4 regions of the Paenibacillus sp. HWE-109 genome follow, and region 3 is predicted to be linked to each of the others. Evidence: riboswitches for the same ligand, from Rfam matches in the RefSeq annotation. Region 3 holds a riboswitch; each other region holds the start of a gene.

Region 1 (4,724 bases), 2.4 Mb from region 3:
TCGTTGTCGGAACCGGCATCGATTGCTCATGGCCTGTATGCGGCGTTAAGACAATTCGATCAACAAGGTATAGCTTACATTGTGGCAGAAGGCTGCCCCGAAGTCGGAATTGGCCTTGCCATTATGAATCGTCTGCGCAAAGCAGCCGGTCACAGGCTTGTACGTGTTTAGCTAGCATGATTCCCTGTTTGTCCGCATATCTTGGGAGAGAAAGCGGACAAGGGGGATAGCACGATGCACGTATCTGGTGTGGAATTGGGACAGCTGGTCACGATTATTATTATGGCGATCGCTCTCGGTCTGGATGCTTTTTCTTTGGGCATAGGCATAGGCATGAAAGGGATTCGTTTGCTGGATATTTTGAAAATTAGCCTCGTGATTGGACTATTTCACATTATTATGCCTCTTATGGGGATGTTCATGGGACAATATGTCTCGTTGCTCCTTGGTAATGTAGCTACTGCGGCAGGGGGATGCCTGCTTATTCTACTAGGCTCACATATGGTGTATAGTTCGATTCGCGGAGAAGAAGCGACCGCCTTTGATCATAGAACGTTATGGGGGTTAATGATTTTCTCGCTTAGCGTCAGTATAGATTCGTTCTCCGTTGGGGTATCGCTGGGCATGTTTGCTACAGATATTGTACTGACAGTACTTATTTTCGGTCTTTTTGGCGGACTGCTATCGATTGCAGGCTTACTGGTTGGCAGACGGGTGAGCGGCTGGGTCGGTGAGTATGGCGAAGCTTTCGGCGGGCTGATTTTATTGGCGTTTGGGATCAAGTTTTTGCTATGATACAATGAAGATATAGAAGCTTTAAGGGAGGGATTTCAAGTTGCGAATTCTATTTGTATGTACAGGAAATACGTGCCGCAGTCCATTAGCAGAAGGTTTGCTGCGTATTCGGGTGCACCAAGAAGGGCTTGCGGCGGAGGTTCGTTCAGCAGGGGTATCGGCCATATCCGGCGGTCCTATTTCTCGGAACAGCGCATCGCTTCTGCAGGAAGCGGGCTTCAAGGATTCGCTGTCATCGCTAGCGATTCAGGAGTCGGAAGTACAGTGGGCCGACCTTATTTTAACCATGACCATGGGGCACAAAAGGACCGTCATTCAGCGGTTTCCTGATGCGATGGAGAAGACGTTTACGCTCAAAGAGTATGTGGAAGACGATACTCGTGTTCGGCAAGCGATTGAAGAGAGAGAGCGCCTCGTGACCGAGGTTCAGCTCAAGCAGGCTCTTTCGCAAGCCGTTTCTGTGGAGGAAAGAAGTCGGATCTACCAGCTCGAGCAGGAAATCCCTGACTATGACATATCCGATCCGTTCGGCGGACCTCTGGAGGTTTATCGGCAAACGGCGGAAGAGATCAGCAGCAGCTTGGATAAATTGGTTAAGAAAATCCGCACGTAGGAAATACGGATACATCTTTACACCTAAGCCGGAATGCGGTAAAATAGACCTATCAATCAAGACTCAATGTAACTGGCGACGAGTGGGAGCAACCACAATGGAGCATTGAGCTATACGGCCGGTCGCCTGGGCAAAAGAGCAACGCGCTTATTCTAGCGTGTCCGCTCTTTTTTTCGTTTTTAGCGCGCTTTGGGATATAATAGGATGGTCGAATTCGAAGAAGATGAGGAGCGTTCTATTCATGAAAATTGCCTTAGGTGCGGATCATGCAGGCTATCGTTTGAAAGATGTAATCATTCCTTTTATTGAATCATTAGGCCATCAGGTTATTGATTATGGCTGCAGCTGTGCAGATTCGGTGGATTATCCCGACTATGCGCTTCAAGTTTGTGAGCAAGTCGTTTCCGGCGGTGCTGATAAAGGAATTCTCATTTGCGGGACGGGCATCGGGATGTCGATTGCCGCGAATAAGGTGCCGGGTATCCGTTGTGCGCTTGTCCATGATCTATTTTCGGCGAAAGCAACGCGTGAGCATAATGACACGAATGTGCTTGCGTTAGGGGAACGCGTTATCGGCCCCGGCGTAGCCGAGGAAATCGTGAAAATCTGGTTGGAAACCGAGTTTTCCCAAGGTGTTCGCCACCAGAACCGCATTAATAAAGTGCAAAGCATCGAAGATCGCTTCACGGTTCAAGCGTAGGAGCGGGCGCCATCATGACAGATTCCATACTTCACCATGTTGCTGAAGGTTTGGAAACGAATCTTCGAGAGTTGATCCAAGTAGGCAGCCTGCGGCCAGGTCATATTCTGGTCATCGGTACGAGCACGAGTGAAATCCTCGGGCATCGGATTGGCACGTCGGGTACGCTGGATGCGGCGAAGCCGATTTATGACACGGTGCAGCGCATTAGCCGCGAATTCGGGCTGCATGTTGCTTTTCAATGCTGCGAACATCTGAATCGTGCTCTCGTTATTGAAGAAGAGCTGTTGCTGCTAACGCCGCAGCTTGAGCCTGTATCCGTGATCCCGGTTCCCAAAGCCGGTGGCTCCATGGCCTCTTATGCCTATCGCCACTTCGCGAAGCCCGTGGTTGTGGAGACGATTCAGGCCCATGCGGGTATCGATATTGGCAGTACCCTGATTGGGATGCATCTGCGTCGTGTCGCTGTTCCTGCAAGGCCGCCAGTGCGAAACCTTGGTCATGCTTATGTGACAATGGCGTTCACACGGCCCAAATTGATTGGCGGTATCCGAGCTGTTTATTCGGCAGATACAGCTGAGCAGCTATACCAGACAGCCGCACCAGATGCGGATTGTTAACTTATTCCCTCGGTGAATGATGATTAAACAGATATGACTATTTTCTAGGAGGAATTTCCCATGACAAGTTTTCTGAACAAACAAGATCCGAAAATCGTAGAAGCAATGAACCTTGAGCTTGGCCGTCAACGCGACAAAATCGAGCTGATCGCTTCTGAGAACATCGTAAGCCAAGCTGTTCTTGAAGCAATGGGTACTGTACTTACGAACAAATATGCAGAAGGCTACCCAGGCAAAAGATACTATGGCGGCTGTGAGTACGTAGACATCGTGGAAGATATCGCTCGCGACCGTGCGAAAGAGCTTTTCGGTGCTGAACACGCGAACGTTCAACCGCACTCCGGCGCACAAGCGAACATGGCTGTTTACTTGGCAGCTCTGAACCCTGGCGACACGGTGCTTGGTATGAACCTTGCACATGGCGGTCACTTGACGCATGGCAGCCCGGTGAATGCTTCCGGTATTCTTTACAACTTCGTCGCTTACGGCGTAAGCGAAAAAGATTTCCGCATCGACTACGACGATGTTCGCAAAGCGGCATTCAAACATAAGCCTCGCATGCTTGTAGCTGGCGCAAGTGCTTACCCGCGTACGATTGATTTCGAAGCTTTGGCATCCATCGCTAACGATGTAGGCGCATTGTTCTTCGTCGATATGGCGCATATCGCAGGTCTGGTTGCTGCTGGTTTGCACCCGAACCCAGTGCCGCACGCGCATTTCGTTACAACAACAACGCACAAAACGCTTCGCGGACCACGTGGTGGTATGATTTTGACGCGCAAAGCTTGGGCTGCAGCGATTGATAAAGCGGTATTCCCTGGTTCCCAAGGCGGTCCTTTGATGCACACAATCGCAGCGAAAGCTGTTTCCTTCGGTGAAGCTTTGCAGCCGGATTTCAAAGTATACGGTCAAAATGTCATCAACAATGCACAAGCATTGGCGACAGCTCTTACGGCTGAAGGCATCAACCTAGTTTCCGGTGGTACGGATAACCACTTGATGCTGATCGACCTTCGCAACCTGAACATCACGGGTAAAGATGCTGAGCACGTGCTTGACGAAATCGGAATTACAGCGAACAAAAATGCGATTCCTTTCGACCCAACTAGCCCGTTCATTACAAGTGGTATCCGTTTGGGTACGCCGGCTGTAACGTCCCGTGGCATGGGTGAAGAAGCGATGAAAACGATCGCCAAAGTTATCGGTCTTACTTTGAAAAACCCGAAAGACGAAGCTGTATTGGAAAAAGCTCGCGGTCTTGTGAAAGATTTGACAGCTCAATACCCGCTTTACCCAGGTTTGACTTACTAATTTTTAACTTATAGAAGAGAAGCTGTCTTTAGGTAGATGATATCTGCTTGAAGGCAGCTTCTTTGTGTTTTTTCAACTTAATAATAATGATCCTGCTGCCAAGCGCCAGCGATCGGATGGACGGGAAGCGTCGGAAGCTTTAACTCCTGAGCAGCGATACGGAGATAGGCGATGTTATATGCAATATCTGTCTGCCGGGTCGAGTCAAAATAACTCAGACGAGTGAGATCTGATTGGTAGAGCGCCGCATCCCATCTAATCTGGGAAATGGAGCGGTGGATGACTTCTTCGGGAAATCCGGTTTCCAGGCTGAAGAACTTGGCTGCTTTGTTAGGCTGTTCCCGCATGAGCCGGTTCGCCAGCAGGTGGGCTTTCAAGTAGGCAACGACCAAGTCCTCATGGGCATGGGCCCAGCCTTCGTCGGCGACGACGCTTGCCATGAAACCAAGCCCCAGTTCTTTGTCAAAAATGGATTTGCCAACACGCTGATGATGCGCCAGGCTGAGGAACGGCTCCCACATAATCGAAGCGCTCAATTTGCCCTGGTGCAGGCTCTGCATGCTTTCTTCGATGGAACGATGAATAATGTTGAGCTCGGTCATATGGTAGGATTCGAGCATCTTCTTCAGTCGAAACTCCGCGTTGGTGCGGAAAGTCGTCGCAATGGGCAGCGTGGCCAGCTCGG
Region 2 (4,724 bases), 2.1 Mb from region 3:
AGCTGACTCTTCAGATCGGAGACGTACTGGGCCTCATAGGTATGATTGGGTATGCCTATACAATTGTAATTATGAATCAGTTATTGCAAAAGGAACAAACTTCGGTCATTCAGGTTTCTTTTCTTACCGTAGCGGGTTCGGCATTCTATTTTGGTTTGGTTGCCGTGTATTACGGACTGTTTCATTCTGAATGGTTCTCTGCACAAATAATACCTAGAGATGTCCATACAATTGCAGCAATTGCGTTTATGATCGTCATTGTTTCTATATTTTCCAACCTATTGCAATCGATTGGACAGAGAAAACTGTCATCGGTTGTTGTAGCGATTGTGTTTTGTTTGGAGCCTGTTATAACAGCTGTTTTTGATTACATCCTGCTTGGCAACGTCCCTTCAACAGGCATCATCATTTGCGGATTTCTGCTGGTTCTTGCTACCATAACGGCCTCGATGAAAAAGGTGCGAGCAGAGACATCAGTAGGTGCATGAGTGACAAGAAAAAAACTGCGCTTTGCAGTTAATGGGAGCTGTTGAATCATCGTCGACGCCCCAAAAGGATCCTTCTTTCCCGGTCTATTTATAAAGATAGACAAATAAACTAATGCCCTCTTTTTTGATATGGTAGTTCTTAAATGGTGTTTCGTTTAAAAGTGATTCAAAATCTTTTATTGTGTACGCACCTTGTTTTAGGAAAGTTTTAAATGCGAATTTCACAAAATGCTTGTCAAATCCTTTCATTCCTGTCTGTTTAATCTCATTGTTAATATCTTCAGAGGTTGCCTCATGATTCATGTCGATGATTAGGGATGTTCCACCTTCTTTCAGCACTCGATGCATTTCACACAGCGCCTTTGACGGATCCTTAAAGTTCTTGAATGCAGCACTGCAAACAATAAAATCAAAAAAGTTATCTTCGGATGGTAGATTAGATGCGTTACCTTCCTTAAAATCAACGGAGACATTTGCTTCTTTTGCATTATTTTTTTCTATTTTCACAAAGTCTGCGCTTATCTCGACTCCTGTAACGTTAAACCCTTTCTTGGCGAGTTCAATCGACAAATAACCCGGCCCAGGCGCAACTTCCAAAATATGTGCATTTGTGCCGACTAAAGCTGCAACTTCATTCGCGTAATCTTGCATTTGAGTCATTCGACTTTTGCGAGAATTCTTATCGTACCACTTTGCAGTTAAGCCATAAATTCCGACATCTTTATTTTTTCGTTTGTTTTTCATCATATACATATATCTCCTTTATAGTGAAATCGATTCCTTTTGCATCTTATCGATTTCATTATATGGGATGGATTAGCGTGCCTGAACCATCCGACGGATGAAATGCAGCTCCGTCTTCAGACGGAGTCGTCTTAATTGAATAACCAAGAGAATTGGAACAACATGAGCATCCATATGCATTGTAAATAATGACTCCATTGTGTAAAATTGTCTTAAGAATTAATCTGTGTGTTACTGGCGCGAACATGGTGAACCATGAGGGAGCACGCAGAATAGCAGCCGTACGCCTGGGCAAAGTATTTGGACTAAAGTCTGAATACTTTTTTTATTTTCTGAGAGGGGTTTTTTGAATGGAAGATATTAATCTGCGGTATGGAATGAATCCACATCAAAAGAAGGCAAAGATTTATTCTGGAGAAAAACTACCTATAAAGATCTTAAATGGCGAGGCAAGTTACATTAACTTTTTAGATGCATTAAACGCTTTCCAACTAGTTCGAGAACTTAGACAAAGTATCGGTCTACCGGCAGCAGCATCCTTTAAGCATGTAAGCCCAGCTGGTGCAGCTGTATATTCTCCGTTGTGTGACTCGCTTGTTAAATCTTATTTTGTTGAAGGCTTAGAGCTATCCCCATTGGCCAGCGCTTACGCAAGAGCCAGAGGGGCGGATCGGATGTCTTCGTTTGGTGATTGTGCGGCTTTTAGTGATAAAGTTGATGTAACAGTAGCGAATTTACTCAAAAAAGAGGTCTCCGATATCATTGTTGCACCAGGATATGACGAGGATGCTCTGATACTTTTAAAAAAGAAAAAGAACGGAAATTATCTCATTTTAGAGATCGATCCTGATTATGTACCCAATCCAATCGAACAAAGATCAGTCTACGGTATTACAATGGAACAAGAAAGAAATGATGCAGCGATATCGGTAGAAATCTTCAATAACATTGTAACCAAGCAGCGAATAATTCCTGATAACTCTAAAAGGGATCTTCTCGTTGCAATGATCACCCTCAAATACACACAATCAAACTCTGTTTGTTTTGCGCTTGACGGACAAACCATTGGAATTGGTGCAGGGCAACAATCACGAATTCATTGTACGCGACTTGCAGCTGAAAAAGCTGATAATTGGTGGTTAAGACAACATCCAATCGCACAACAAATGGTTTTCCGTGCCGGAATATCCCGTACTGAAGTAAATAATGCCATTGATGGTTGGACGAATGAGGACTTTACACCTGCCGAAGAAAAGCAATGGAAACAATATTTTAATAGGGTACCTGAACGACTTGCGAAGGCAGAGAAACAAAATTGGTTAACAGGCTTAAAAGAAGTTTCATATACTTCTGACGCTTTTCTGCCTTTCCGTGATAATATTGACCGGGCTGTTCAGAGTGGAGTGAGGTACCTGGTCCAAAGCGGTAATTCGTTGCGTGATGAGCAAGTTATTGAAGCTGCAAACGAATATGGAATTGTAATGGCCTATTCGAATATCCGTTCATTTCATCATTAATTTGTCACTAATTAAAGTTGAAGTACTTGATCCTTACAGCTAAATGATGTATATTGTTTTAAATTGACATTACAGCAGGTCTAAAAAAGGAGGAGCCATGTCACCACGTACCAAAGAACAAAATGACGCGATCCGGGAGATGCGGATGGACCAAATTATGCAAGCGGCTGCGGAAGTATATTTGGAAAAAGGCATTCAATTGGAAATACGCGATGTTGCGGTAAAGGCAGAGCTCGGCTACGGAACTGTGTATCATTACTACAAAAATAAGCACATGCTGTTGGAAGATTTACTGTGGGATGCCCTGAATCGAACGGAGTCGGCAGTGAAGCCCGCTTTGACGGGGGACAGTGACAGTTTGCTTAAAGCGGAGTCGTTCTCCAGGTTGCTTCTGCGGGAGTGTATCAAGGATCCTTCCGTCTTTATTTTGTTAAAAACGGTTGCAGATAATTTCCATCACTTCCCGGGAAACCGGTTCATTAAGCTGTTTACCGATTTTCAGGAACGAATCTATTTGCCGTTTGTGGACATGATTCGTGAAGGGATCGGTTCCAAATCACCAGAGAAAACAGCTAATTTGATATTTGGCTCGCTCGTTGGCTGCGCAGCATTGAACATCCACCACAATATGCGGAACGAGATGGATGTGGAAGGGTTCGTCGACATGATTTTTTTGGGCATACAATCAAAGGAGAGATGAATGGAATGATCATCCTGAAATCGAGAGCAGAAATTGAAGAAATGAGAAAAGCCGGCGGAATTGTCGCTGCTTTTCATCAAACAATCGCAGGTATGATTCGTCCGGGTGTCACGACGCTCGATATCGAGTCGTTCGCGGTGCGGTTCCTGAAGGATAATGGCGCCAAGGCTTATACGATAGGCTACAACGGCTATCCATTTGCGACATGTGCGTCTGTCAATGACGTCATTGCCCATGGTTTTCCGAACCGGAAGCCGCTCAAGGAAGGCGATATCGTCACAATTGACATTGTCGCGGAAGCTGATGGCTGGATCGGCGATTCAGCTTGGTGTTATGCAGTTGGCGAGGTGTCGGAAGAAGCGCGTAAGCTGATGCAGGTAACGAAGGAATCCTTATATCTTGGTATCGACAAAGCTGTCGTCGGTAACCGGATCGGCGATGTGATGCACGCGGTTCAAACCCATGCCGAGCGAAACGGATTCTCGGTGGTGCTCGATCTTCTCGGTCATGGTGTAGGAAGGGAGATGCACGAGGAACCTAATTATACCCATGTCGGGAATCCGGGCAAAGGGTTCCGCTTGAAGGAAGGGATGGTTCTTACGATCGAGCCGATGCTAAATGCCGGAAAAGCGTTAATGACGATTGATGCCGACGGATGGACAGCCAGAACCGCTGACGGCTCGCTTTCCGCACAGTACGAGCATACAATTGCCATTACTGCGGATGGCCCGATTATTTTGACCGCACAGTAATAAAATCTTCTTACAACTAACGATATGAGTGGACTTGGGATAAGGCGGGACACATGCCCCTAATAATTCATTGCCGATGATGGTCAGCAGCTTGGCCGAATTCGCCAAATTTCCGATTACGACCGGCGGCCTACTTGTTCGACATATTTAGAAAAGGATTGAGTCAATACGAAGGAGCGGGGAGCTGAAGCCCGCTCTTTGTTTAACATATAGCTTTAGCTCAGTCCAACTCTGCGTGAGAGAACAGATTGTGAATAAGTACCTCAAGACATATCCTTCGTTTCTTCTGCAGCTGCCAATGCCTGTGCAGCTTCCGCTTCCGCTGAAAGCTTTGCTATCACCGCACTGCGTGCCTCGTCCGTGAAACGGAGAACTCCATTCTCCTGAACGATAAGGCCTTCCCCGATCCGCCCATCCAGCCAATCGCTGATGAAGCCGGGAGCGTACCCTCCTTGGCCGAATTCGCCGCCGAAAGCGATCATTTGATCATAGGTATCCAAATACTGCTGACGGCTGGTAGTCG
Region 3 (4,724 bases):
CCGATTAGGTCAAACTGTCTCTCTTGTTCAAAATCGTCCGGTACTTGGCGGAAACGCCAGCAGTGAAGTTCGCGTGTGGGTGTGCGGCGCCACTTCCCATGGTGTACACCGCAATGCGCGTGAAACTGGCATTATGGGTGAGATGTTCGTCGAAAATCAGTACCGCAATATCGATGGAAACCCTTATATCTGGGATCTGATTGTGCTTGAAAAAGTGAAAGCAGAAAAGAATATTACGCTTTTCTTAAACACAGATGTTCATGAAGTTGATGCAGATGGGGATGAACACAGCCGCACGATTCGATCCGTCACAGGCTGGATGATGGGGTCTGAACGTCGGATTCACTTTGACAGCCGCGTTTACCTAGACTGCACGGGGGATGGCCTTGTAGGCTTCTTGGCAGGCGCCAAGTTTCGTATTGGCCGCGAAGCCCAAGAGGAATTCAACGAAGAATGGGCTCCGCTTGTCGAAGATGATATCACGCTCGGAAGTACGCTGTTGTTCTACACCAAGGATGCTGGCCGTCCGGTTAAATATATCGCACCTAGCTTCGCCAAAGATATCACACAGACTTCAATCCCCATGAAACGTGTCATTCGCAGCGGGGATAATGGCTGTTCGTATTGGTGGATTGAATGGGGCGGTGAACTGGATACTGTTCATGATAATGAACGCATTCGCGACGAATTGTCCTCCGTTATTTACGGGATATGGAATTACATCAAAAATTCCGGTCAATTCGACAGCGACAATCTCACGCTCGAATGGATCGGTTCCTTGCCAGGCAAGCGGGAATATCGTCGTTTCGTTGGGGACTACGTGCTGAATCAGAACGATGTTATCGCCCAGGAACTGTTCGCTGACCGCGTTGCTTTCGGCGGTTGGTCCATTGACCTGCATCCGCCGCAAGGCATGTATGCCACTGTGAGCGGCTCGAAACATATGCATATGGATGGCAGCTACCATATTCCTTTCCGCTCGCTCTACTCCGTCAACGTGACGAATATGTTGATGGCAGGACGCAATATCAGCGCGTCCCACGTGGCCTTCGGCACTACGCGCGTCATGGCAACCTGCGCTGTCATCGGCGAAGCCGCCGGCACGGGAGCCGCTCTTTGCGCGGCGAAGGGCATCTCGCCTCGCGAGCTGCACGACGGCCACCTGGGCGAGCTGCAGCAAACGCTGCTGCGCCAGGACGCTGCTGTGCTCGGCCTGAAGAACGCGGATGCAGCCGATCTCGTGCGCAGCGCGGCCGCCGTGAGCGCATCCAGCACGCTGACCCAGCTTGCGCTGGAGCAATCTGCGTCTAGCCTGGCATTGGATACGCACATCGCTTTACTCTTGCCGGTAGATCCATTCATAGAAGGCGTAGAACTGCTCTTAGACGCTTCGGAAGCTACTGAGCTGACTGTTGAGCTTTGGAGCACAGGAAAGCCGCAGAACTACGTTCCTGCTAGTCTGGTGAGTTCCATCCAAGTTGCTGTCCCGCAAGGATCACAGCAATGGGTGACGGCTCCGCTTGCGTGGCACCCGGAAACGGCACAGAATGCTTTTATTATTCTGAAAAGCAATCCCGCTGTTTCTGTTCATCAATCCGCCCAACCGCAAACTGGGGTCCATTCATTCGCCTACGGCAGCGAGAAGTCGGCTGATTTCGGCGATATGCATCATCACCAGCCCGTGGTAGACTGGCGTCAGTACCAATTCGTTCGAAGCCCGATCTGCTTCCGCTTGCTCTCGCCTACGGAGGCATTTGCACCAGATAAAGCTTCTGATGGCTATAAGCGTCCTTATGGCGGACCTCATGCTTGGTCATCAACTTCCTTACAAGTCTCCAAGCCCGAATGGCTTGAAGTGAGTTGGACAGAGGCTGTCCATATCCAGAGCGTGCATCTCACATTCAATGATGATGTCAATGAGGATTTAATTAACTTGCATCATCATCGAACAGAATTTGAAATCATTCCGGAACTGGTCAAATCTTATAAATTGCAAGCCTTCAAGAGTGGCGAGTGGACGACCGTAGCAGAAGGAACTAACAATCACACTCGGCATCATGTTCATGCGCTGACAGCCCCTGTGACAACGGATCGAATCCGTGTTCTTATTGAGGCTACGAATGGCTCTGAGCGAGCTGAGATCGTGGAAATTCGCTGCTACAGTTAATCTGGATGCTCTAGATGCTAAGCTTGCGTTTTACAGGGCAGACGATTATGATAAATATAATTGAAAGTTAATGTGTAACTGGCGGAACATGGATATCCATGGGGAAGCACATTGATGCATATGCCGTACGCCTGGGCAGAGGTAAGGGGAGTTATCCCCTTGCCTCTTTGTGTTTTTATCATCCATTCGAAGGGTTGTGGCAAGATGAATTCTGACAAATTGTTATTGGACGGTACCCGCGTTGCCCGTCAGATCCAACAAGATTTAGCCATTAGAGTCAGCCAATTAGCGGCAAAAGGCATCCAGCCCTGTCTGGTTACCATCCTGGTTGGTGATGATCCGTCTTCGGAAACCTATGTGCGCATGAAAGGCAATGCCTGCCGTCGTTTGGGGATTCAATCCAGACGCATTCATCTCGCGCAAACGACGACAACGGAAGAACTTATTGCTGTCATCCATGAAATGAACCAAGATTCCTACGTTCATGGCATTCTCTTGCAGCATCCGGTTCCGCCTCAAATTGACGAAAGAGCCGCCTTTGAAGCCATTAGTATTCATAAAGATGTGGATGGCGTTACGATGCTGGGCTTTGCGCAAAATGCTTTTGGCGAAGCCAGCTTTCCTTCCTGTACCCCTGCGGCGATCCTAGCCATATTGGAAGATTATCAAATCCCTATCGAAGGCAAGCATGCCGTCGTTATTGGCCGCAGCCCAATTCTTGGCAAGCCTGTTTCCCTAATGCTTTTGAACCGAAACGCAACGGTCACCATCTGTCATTCCAGGACAGTCGGTCTCGATCATATCGTTGGATTAGCAGATATTCTCGTTGCTGCAGTAGGCAAACCAGCCTTTGTTCAAGGATCTTGGATCAAAGAAGGCGCCATTGTGATTGATGCCGGATACAATGCAGGGAATATCGGCGATGTCGATTATGAGGCTTGTCTCACGAAGTCGAGTGCGATTACACCTGTTCCAGGCGGCGTAGGTCCGGTAACCATAGCCATGCTGCTCAAGCACACCGTGGATGCGGCCGAAAAGGTAGGCCAGTAACCATCGTGCGACATTATTTTCTTTTTAAAATAGGTCTTAATAACCCTTGTTTAACCTAACATGGTGTGTTATATTAAAAGTGCGACAAATCAAGGTTTTCACTTCAAAAAGTTGACATAGGAGTGATGAAAATGGGCCAAAAATCCATTCAAATCTCGCAAGGTGAAGAAGTTATTCGCGTAGAGATGACTGTTAAGGAAGCGCTTGCTTTAACTGGAGCCAAATTTAGTCAGAACCACAAGCTAGAAACAGATGCCATCAAGAAGCTAAAACAAACATTGGAAGACAAGCTGCTCACTCCCAACCATTAATTGTATAGATCTATTCGGCTTATCGCCCTGACTGACGATGTCTATCGTCTGGCAGGGCTTTTATTTTTTTATCGTATCAAATTCCTTCGAATGCTCATAATAATCTCGCACTCCCAAAACGTACATCAAGAGGTGAAATACAATGTCTGAAGGTCATAAACAGCAAGGACAAGGCAGCAAAAACACTACAACACGCACACAGGATCAGAAAAGCGGAAAAGGTCATAAATAAGCACACAATGAGGAGGTCAACCCATGCTAGATCAGCTAGAAAGTAATTACGATTGCGCCAATGCTGGTTCTGACCTGCATCAGCTCAAACAAGAACTTGAACAATTCCAGAGTCAATCTGCCGGTTCTGGCAACGAGCGTGATGAGCATCGCAACCGACTGGAAAATCAAATCCGCTTTATTGAAAATAAGTGCTCCATCACGCGCGAACATAACCCGCAATAAGCGAAAAGTCCATGGCTCCTTTTGGGAAGCATGGACTTTTTCATTAGTTTAATTTGCGTCTTGTCAAAATACACGGAACCCCTTTACCCATAGCCCCCGGCTGAGACATTAAAGATAAATAACGAAGTCCCCTTGTGCAAGGTGTCTTGCAAACGGCGCAAGTGGACGATTCTACCATTCTCATCGTGTACTGCACTCTGGATGACAGTTCCTTCTTCTTGGATACCTTGCCCTTCCCTTTAGGTGGTGCCATATTCACGCCTCCCAACAATTTCCTCCCTTCAGTATATGAAGCTTGGTCGGAACGGTTCTTGGGGGGCAAGGTCAAGTTCAAGCTACTTGTCTAACGACTGACAGCTTGCAAATCCAAAGCAGTTAATAGAATCGGCACTATTTCAAAATAGAGGGAAGAAAATGTTTCTATTGGCAGGGGATTCTCCCCATAGCCGACTTCAATCGTGAAACCGGGCTTGCGAAACTGTTGGATATACCAGTCCTTGTAGCCTGCGTCACTTTCTGACAGCTTAACAGCTTTATAGTTGCTTGCGAGCGACAATCGCTCCGCATAAGATTCAGACTCTGGGGGTTCATAGCCGCGATAATTCCAATATATTTCTCTACCTTGCGTATGTAAGGCCAAGACGAGTTCGAAAGCGTGATTCTCCGTAAATTGGGCCATCGCCGCAGCCTCCGGCTCAGTCAGTGGGGCTTCCCCGCCGTAATCCCGCTCCCCCGGTCCC
Region 4 (4,724 bases), 1.1 Mb from region 3:
GCGTGCTGCTATTATGGCTGACAGACACGCTTCAGGCACAGCTCAGCAGGAATCATGTTCAAGCCAAGAATGAAGCAGCAAGTCGGATGCAAGAATATTTAACTGGCATTCGTGAAATTAAAGCACATAATCTGGGCGGGAAAAGATTCGAACGATTGCGTTTGTCCTTTGATCGCTTGATGCGTGCATCTATTCGCCTGGAAGGTATCATGGGACCCGTGATTATGGGAGCCATGCTGCTGACTCGGTCCGGGATGACAATTATGATTGTTGTCGGCAGTTATCTATTGGCAAGCGGAACACTTACACTTCCCGTCTTTCTCCTATTTTTGTTGGTGGGGAGCCGAATTTTTGAGCCATTGACCCTGGTGCTGATGAGCTATGGCGAAATGCGCTATTCCGCTTATAGTGCGCAGCGAATTATGGATGTGCACAGGGAACAGCCGATGCAGGGGACTTACAGCATAAAGCCGTATGGCTCGATTGTTTTCGATCGGGTAACCTTTGGTTATGATGCTCATTCGCCTGTGTTGAAAGACATGTCTTTCACCATTGAGCCCCGAACGATCACAGCCTTGGTGGGGCCTTCTGGCAGCGGGAAGAGTACCGTAACCCGCCTCATTGCCCGCTTCTGGGATGTAGATCAGGGGTCGATCAGCATTGGCGGGCAATCGCTCCGTGATGCCGATCCAGAGAAACTTTTCAAGCATATTTCGATGGTATTCCAAGATGTGTATCTGTTCCAGGATACCATCGGCAATAACATCCGAATCGGGAATATGGAAGCTACTCAGGAAGAGGTAGAAGAAGCAGCCAAGCGTACGTGCTGCCACGAATTCATCTCCCAATTGCCACAAGGTTATGACACGCCGGTGGGAGAAGGTGGCTCCACGCTATCAGGCGGGGAGAAGCAGCGACTTTCCATTGCGCGCGCATTATTGAAAGATGCCCCGATCGTGCTGCTTGACGAAGCGACGGCCTCGCTCGATCCCGAGAACGAATCCGCTGTGCAGCAGGCCATTAATGAGTTGGTTGCGAATAAAACTCTGATTATCATCGCCCACCGCCTAAAAACCATTCAAAACGCAGACAGCATTCTAGTGCTGGATCAAGGTCAGCTTGTTCAAAGAGGCACGCATAGCGAGCTAATCTCGCAGAATGGTATTTATGCGAATCTATGGAATTTGCAGCAGGATTCTGATGGTTGGCAAGTGAAGTAGCGGAAGATGTGCAGCTTTTTTGCTCCTCCTCCTAAGCTAAACAGGAAAAGCTCCTGCTATTTTATCGATTTCCGCCTGAAAAGTTGGATTACATGGAAAAGCTCCCTCTACTTCTGATGAATGCTCGCTGAATTGCGATATTCTCAGAAGATAGAGGGAGTTTTTCCCGTTAGATGGCGGAATAGAGTGGTTTTGACAAAAATAGCAGGAGGAATTCCTGTTAATAGTTTTGTAGATATCACAGAATATAGCCCTGCGCGATAGTAAGGATAGTCCATCTTCACTTGTACTTGCTGCACAAACCCGGAATCCGTAAGGGATTCAACGACAAACAAGCCTAAGTAGCGGAAGATGTGCAGTTTTTTTGCTTCTCCTCCTAAGCTAACAGGAAAAGCTCCCGCTATTTTATCGATTTCCGCCTGAAAAGTTGGATTAAATGGAAAAGCTCCCTCTACTTCTGATGAATGCTCGCTGAATTGCGATATTCTCAGAAAATAGAGGGAGTTTTTCCCGTTAGATGGCGGAATAGAGTGGTTTTGACAAAAATAGCAGGAGGAATTCCTGTTAAATTAGTTTTGTAGATATCACAGAATATTGCCCTGCGCGATAGTAGGGATAGTCCATCTTCACTTGTACTTGCTGCACGAACCCGGAATCCGTAAGGGATTCAACGACAAACAAGCCTAAGTCGAGCGAGGCCGAAACGCCGCCTCCGGTAAAGAGATTTCCGTCTTTGACAAGGCGTGTTTCGATAACCTCCGCACAGTAAGGGGCTAATAATTCATAAGCTGATGGATTGGTTGTGGCCTTCTTGCCTTTAAGAAAACCGGCTGCCCCAAGCAGCAATGCGCCTGTGCAGACAGAAACTTTGTAAGTCGCGGCAGATGCAGTTTGGAGCCATGCGATAAAGTCAGCATCATATCGTAGTTGACGGGTTGCAAATCCACCGGGGACAAATACCAAACCATAACCGGAAAGATCGGGAGAGACACGATTAGCTTTCATTGTTAACCCGCGATCATCGGTTATTTCCTCTTGCATGGCACAGAAGTCCCAGGAAACATCAGCTTTTGCCCCCAGTATCCGCAGCCAAGTAATTGCTTCATAGAACCCTGTGAAGTCTAGCGTTGTTACACCATCAAACAAAACGAAGGCAATTTTCATAGTGATGCACCTGACCTTTCTATTGTCCATAAAACAAAAAAAGCACTTGATCTGTGATCAAATACTTTGCCCAGGCGTACGGCTGTCTGCAATGTGCTCCCTCATGGTACCCCATGTTTACGCCAGTTACACATCGGTTCAATTACAAGTATTTTACAATTGTTATCCTAAAACTTCAATCTCATTTTTCGAACGAACAGCAAGACTTATTCCTGTGTTATCCCCATATGAATGGAAGAGGAGTTTGCACTCAGGCGAATAGGAGTTTACAGGGAGGAGGGGGTCCATGCATGAAATCCGTATTAAAATTGGAATTAGAAGAAGCGAAGGTCATGATAGAAGCGGGTATTGAAGCAGCAAGAGCGGCCGGCACAGCGGAGACGATCTGCATTGTCGATGATGGCGGGTACTTGATTGCGTTGGAACGAATGAATGGCGCTCGGAATACGAGTCCGGACATGGCGATTGCCAAAGCCTTCACCGCCAGCGGTCACAGGCGTTCGACGCATTTATTCACGCAGCCTGGGGGGCCGGCGACGATACATGGGGAAGCTTTTGGCATACATGCGATGATGCCGGGCAAGTTTGCTATTTTCGTTGGCGGCATTCCTATTGTGGTTAATGGAACTGTCATCGGGGGTGTCGGTGTCAGCGGAGGGGCCGGGGAAGATGATATTGCTGTTGGTGTTGCTGCACTGAAGGCGCTGCAGCGTCATTTGGGGAATTCTTATACGGTTCTAACGGAGCCGGATATCAAAAAGTAAGCGATTTAACGAGCCCCAAAGGGGCTGCTTTCAAGTAGATATAACTACTTAAAGGCAGCCCTGATTTTTATCCCAGTAGACCTCTTACATATTGAATGGTGGCATCCAAATTATCATCGGAGACCATCTCTAACGAAATATCAACGCCTGGCTTGGCTTGATGAAGCTTGTCCAGAAAGGATTTTGTTTGGAAAATACCATGCCCTGAGCGCACGGCCTCGAGTGTATCACTTTGCACGTTAACATCCTTCAAATGAGCAAGAACGATCCGGTCTCCGAAGGCAGCAAAAGCTTGATCGAGAAATGCTTCCTGCGATTCAATTGCCGCGATCGGGAGCAAGTTGACCGGATCAAAGACGACGCCCAGATTGCTGGAGGGAACTTCTTCCAGAATCCGTGCCATTTTTGCACTGCTGGACAGTGTATGTGTGGCAACAGGCTCCAAACCGATGAAAACACCCCAGCGTTCCGCTTCCTCTGCTAGTTCCTCGACGGTTTGTTTAAGTGTCGTCCAGCCAATATCTTCATAACGCTCAGCATCGTGAGCGAGATAAGTCGTTAATTCAGCGGTTTCTGTTGCGACGATGGAAGTCCCGAAATCTCGGGCAAATCGCAGATGCTCTTTGAACCGATTGATCTCAAGACGCCGCTGCTGCGGGTCTGGATGAATCGGATTGATATAGCAGCCGAGTACGCCGATACGTATGCCAGAACGATGAAACTGCTCGCCGATATGGTTCGCTAGTGCGGGACTGAGTTTGCCAATACTTGTGTCGATATCACGAATCGCTTTGCTGAGCGCCAATTGTACGAAGTCGACGCCTCGTCCGCTAAGCTTCTCCGTTAGTTGCTTCAGTGGCAGCTGTCCGACTGTATGAGCTAACGTGCCAATCCCCATTATCTCGCCATCCATCCGCCGTCCACGCAAAGCACGTGACCGTTCATATAGTCTGAAGCTGTGGAGGATAAGAAGACAACCGGACCTTTGAGATCCTCCGGAGATCCCCAACGACCTGCCGGAATACGATCGGTGATCGATTGTGTGCGTTTCTCGTCTTTTAGAATTGGTGCTGTGTTGTTCGTTGTCATATAACCAGGAGCAATCGCGTTGATCTGAATGCCTTTTCCAGCCCATTCGTTGGCTAGCGCTTTCGTCACGCCGGCAATCGCATGTTTGCTCGCTGTATAGCCAGGCACGTTAATACCGCCTTGATAAGTGAGCATGGAGGCGATATTGATGATTTTGCCGCTGCCGCGTTCAATCATATGGCGTCCAATCAATTGGCATAAGAAAAAGGCGGAGTTCAAGTTTAAGTCAATGACGTCATGCCAATCTTGACGGCCATGATCAACAGCTGGCGTACGGCGGATGATGCCCGCATTATTCACGAGAATGTCGATACTGCCATAGAAACCGATTGCTTTATTCACAACATCCTCCAGGATGTCTTCGTTGCTAAGATCTGCCGCTATCAGTTCGGCTTTGCCGCCCAACGCGCGGATAGCTTCTACAGTTTGTACGCTTTCGGAAGAGGAAACGGCAATCACATTCGCGCCAGCTTCAGCAAGTCCGATG

What was found. A riboswitch is a leader RNA that binds a small molecule or an ion and turns the genes downstream of it on or off. The one in region 3 is predicted to bind ZMP and ZTP.
Region 1: another riboswitch for ZMP and ZTP. It lies ahead of rpiB (ribose 5-phosphate isomerase B); the one in region 3 lies ahead of LOZ80_RS21230 (bifunctional 5,10-methylenetetrahydrofolate dehydrogenase/5,10-methenyltetrahydrofolate cyclohydrolase).
Region 2: another riboswitch for ZMP and ZTP. It lies ahead of LOZ80_RS11680 (phosphoribosylaminoimidazolecarboxamide formyltransferase); the one in region 3 lies ahead of LOZ80_RS21230 (bifunctional 5,10-methylenetetrahydrofolate dehydrogenase/5,10-methenyltetrahydrofolate cyclohydrolase).
Region 4: another riboswitch for ZMP and ZTP. It lies ahead of LOZ80_RS16520 (DJ-1/PfpI family protein); the one in region 3 lies ahead of LOZ80_RS21230 (bifunctional 5,10-methylenetetrahydrofolate dehydrogenase/5,10-methenyltetrahydrofolate cyclohydrolase).

The regions. Positions count from the first base shown of each region.
Region 1 covers NZ_CP091881.1:7,384,242-7,388,965, forward strand. Annotated here, with positions in the region: gene LOZ80_RS31690 (L-threonylcarbamoyladenylate synthase) at 1-171, shown strand, start outside; gene LOZ80_RS31695 (manganese efflux pump MntP) at 235-795, shown strand; gene LOZ80_RS31700 (low molecular weight protein arginine phosphatase) at 836-1,408, shown strand; ZMP/ZTP riboswitch at 1,467-1,547, shown strand; gene rpiB (ribose 5-phosphate isomerase B) at 1,650-2,108, shown strand; gene LOZ80_RS31710 (TIGR01440 family protein) at 2,123-2,728, shown strand; gene glyA (serine hydroxymethyltransferase) at 2,789-4,039, shown strand; gene LOZ80_RS31720 (helix-turn-helix domain-containing protein) at 4,117-4,724, opposite strand, start outside.
Region 2 covers NZ_CP091881.1:2,882,042-2,886,765, forward strand. Annotated here, with positions in the region: gene LOZ80_RS11670 (DMT family transporter) at 1-488, shown strand, start outside; gene LOZ80_RS11675 (class I SAM-dependent methyltransferase) at 573-1,235, opposite strand; ZMP/ZTP riboswitch at 1,453-1,532, shown strand; gene LOZ80_RS11680 (phosphoribosylaminoimidazolecarboxamide formyltransferase) at 1,583-2,749, shown strand; gene LOZ80_RS11685 (TetR/AcrR family transcriptional regulator) at 2,847-3,449, shown strand; gene map (type I methionyl aminopeptidase) at 3,455-4,201, shown strand; gene LOZ80_RS11695 (SMI1/KNR4 family protein) at 4,465-4,724, opposite strand, start outside.
Region 3 covers NZ_CP091881.1:4,989,865-4,994,588, forward strand. Annotated here, with positions in the region: gene LOZ80_RS21225 (FAD-dependent oxidoreductase) at 1-2,167, shown strand, start outside; ZMP/ZTP riboswitch at 2,232-2,311, shown strand; gene LOZ80_RS21230 (bifunctional 5,10-methylenetetrahydrofolate dehydrogenase/5,10-methenyltetrahydrofolate cyclohydrolase) at 2,372-3,217, shown strand; gene LOZ80_RS21235 (hypothetical protein) at 3,349-3,528, shown strand; gene LOZ80_RS21240 (DUF2524 domain-containing protein) at 3,784-3,984, shown strand; gene LOZ80_RS21245 (hypothetical protein) at 4,028-4,237, opposite strand; gene LOZ80_RS21250 (M14 family metallopeptidase) at 4,328-4,724, opposite strand, start outside.
Region 4 covers NZ_CP091881.1:3,872,373-3,877,096, reverse strand. Annotated here, with positions in the region: gene LOZ80_RS16525 (ABC transporter ATP-binding protein) at 1-1,220, shown strand, start outside; gene LOZ80_RS16520 (DJ-1/PfpI family protein) at 1,785-2,384, opposite strand; ZMP/ZTP riboswitch at 2,446-2,524, opposite strand; gene LOZ80_RS16515 (GlcG/HbpS family heme-binding protein) at 2,675-3,148, shown strand; gene LOZ80_RS16510 (sugar phosphate isomerase/epimerase family protein) at 3,216-4,061, opposite strand; gene kduD (2-dehydro-3-deoxy-D-gluconate 5-dehydrogenase KduD) at 4,046-4,724, opposite strand, start outside.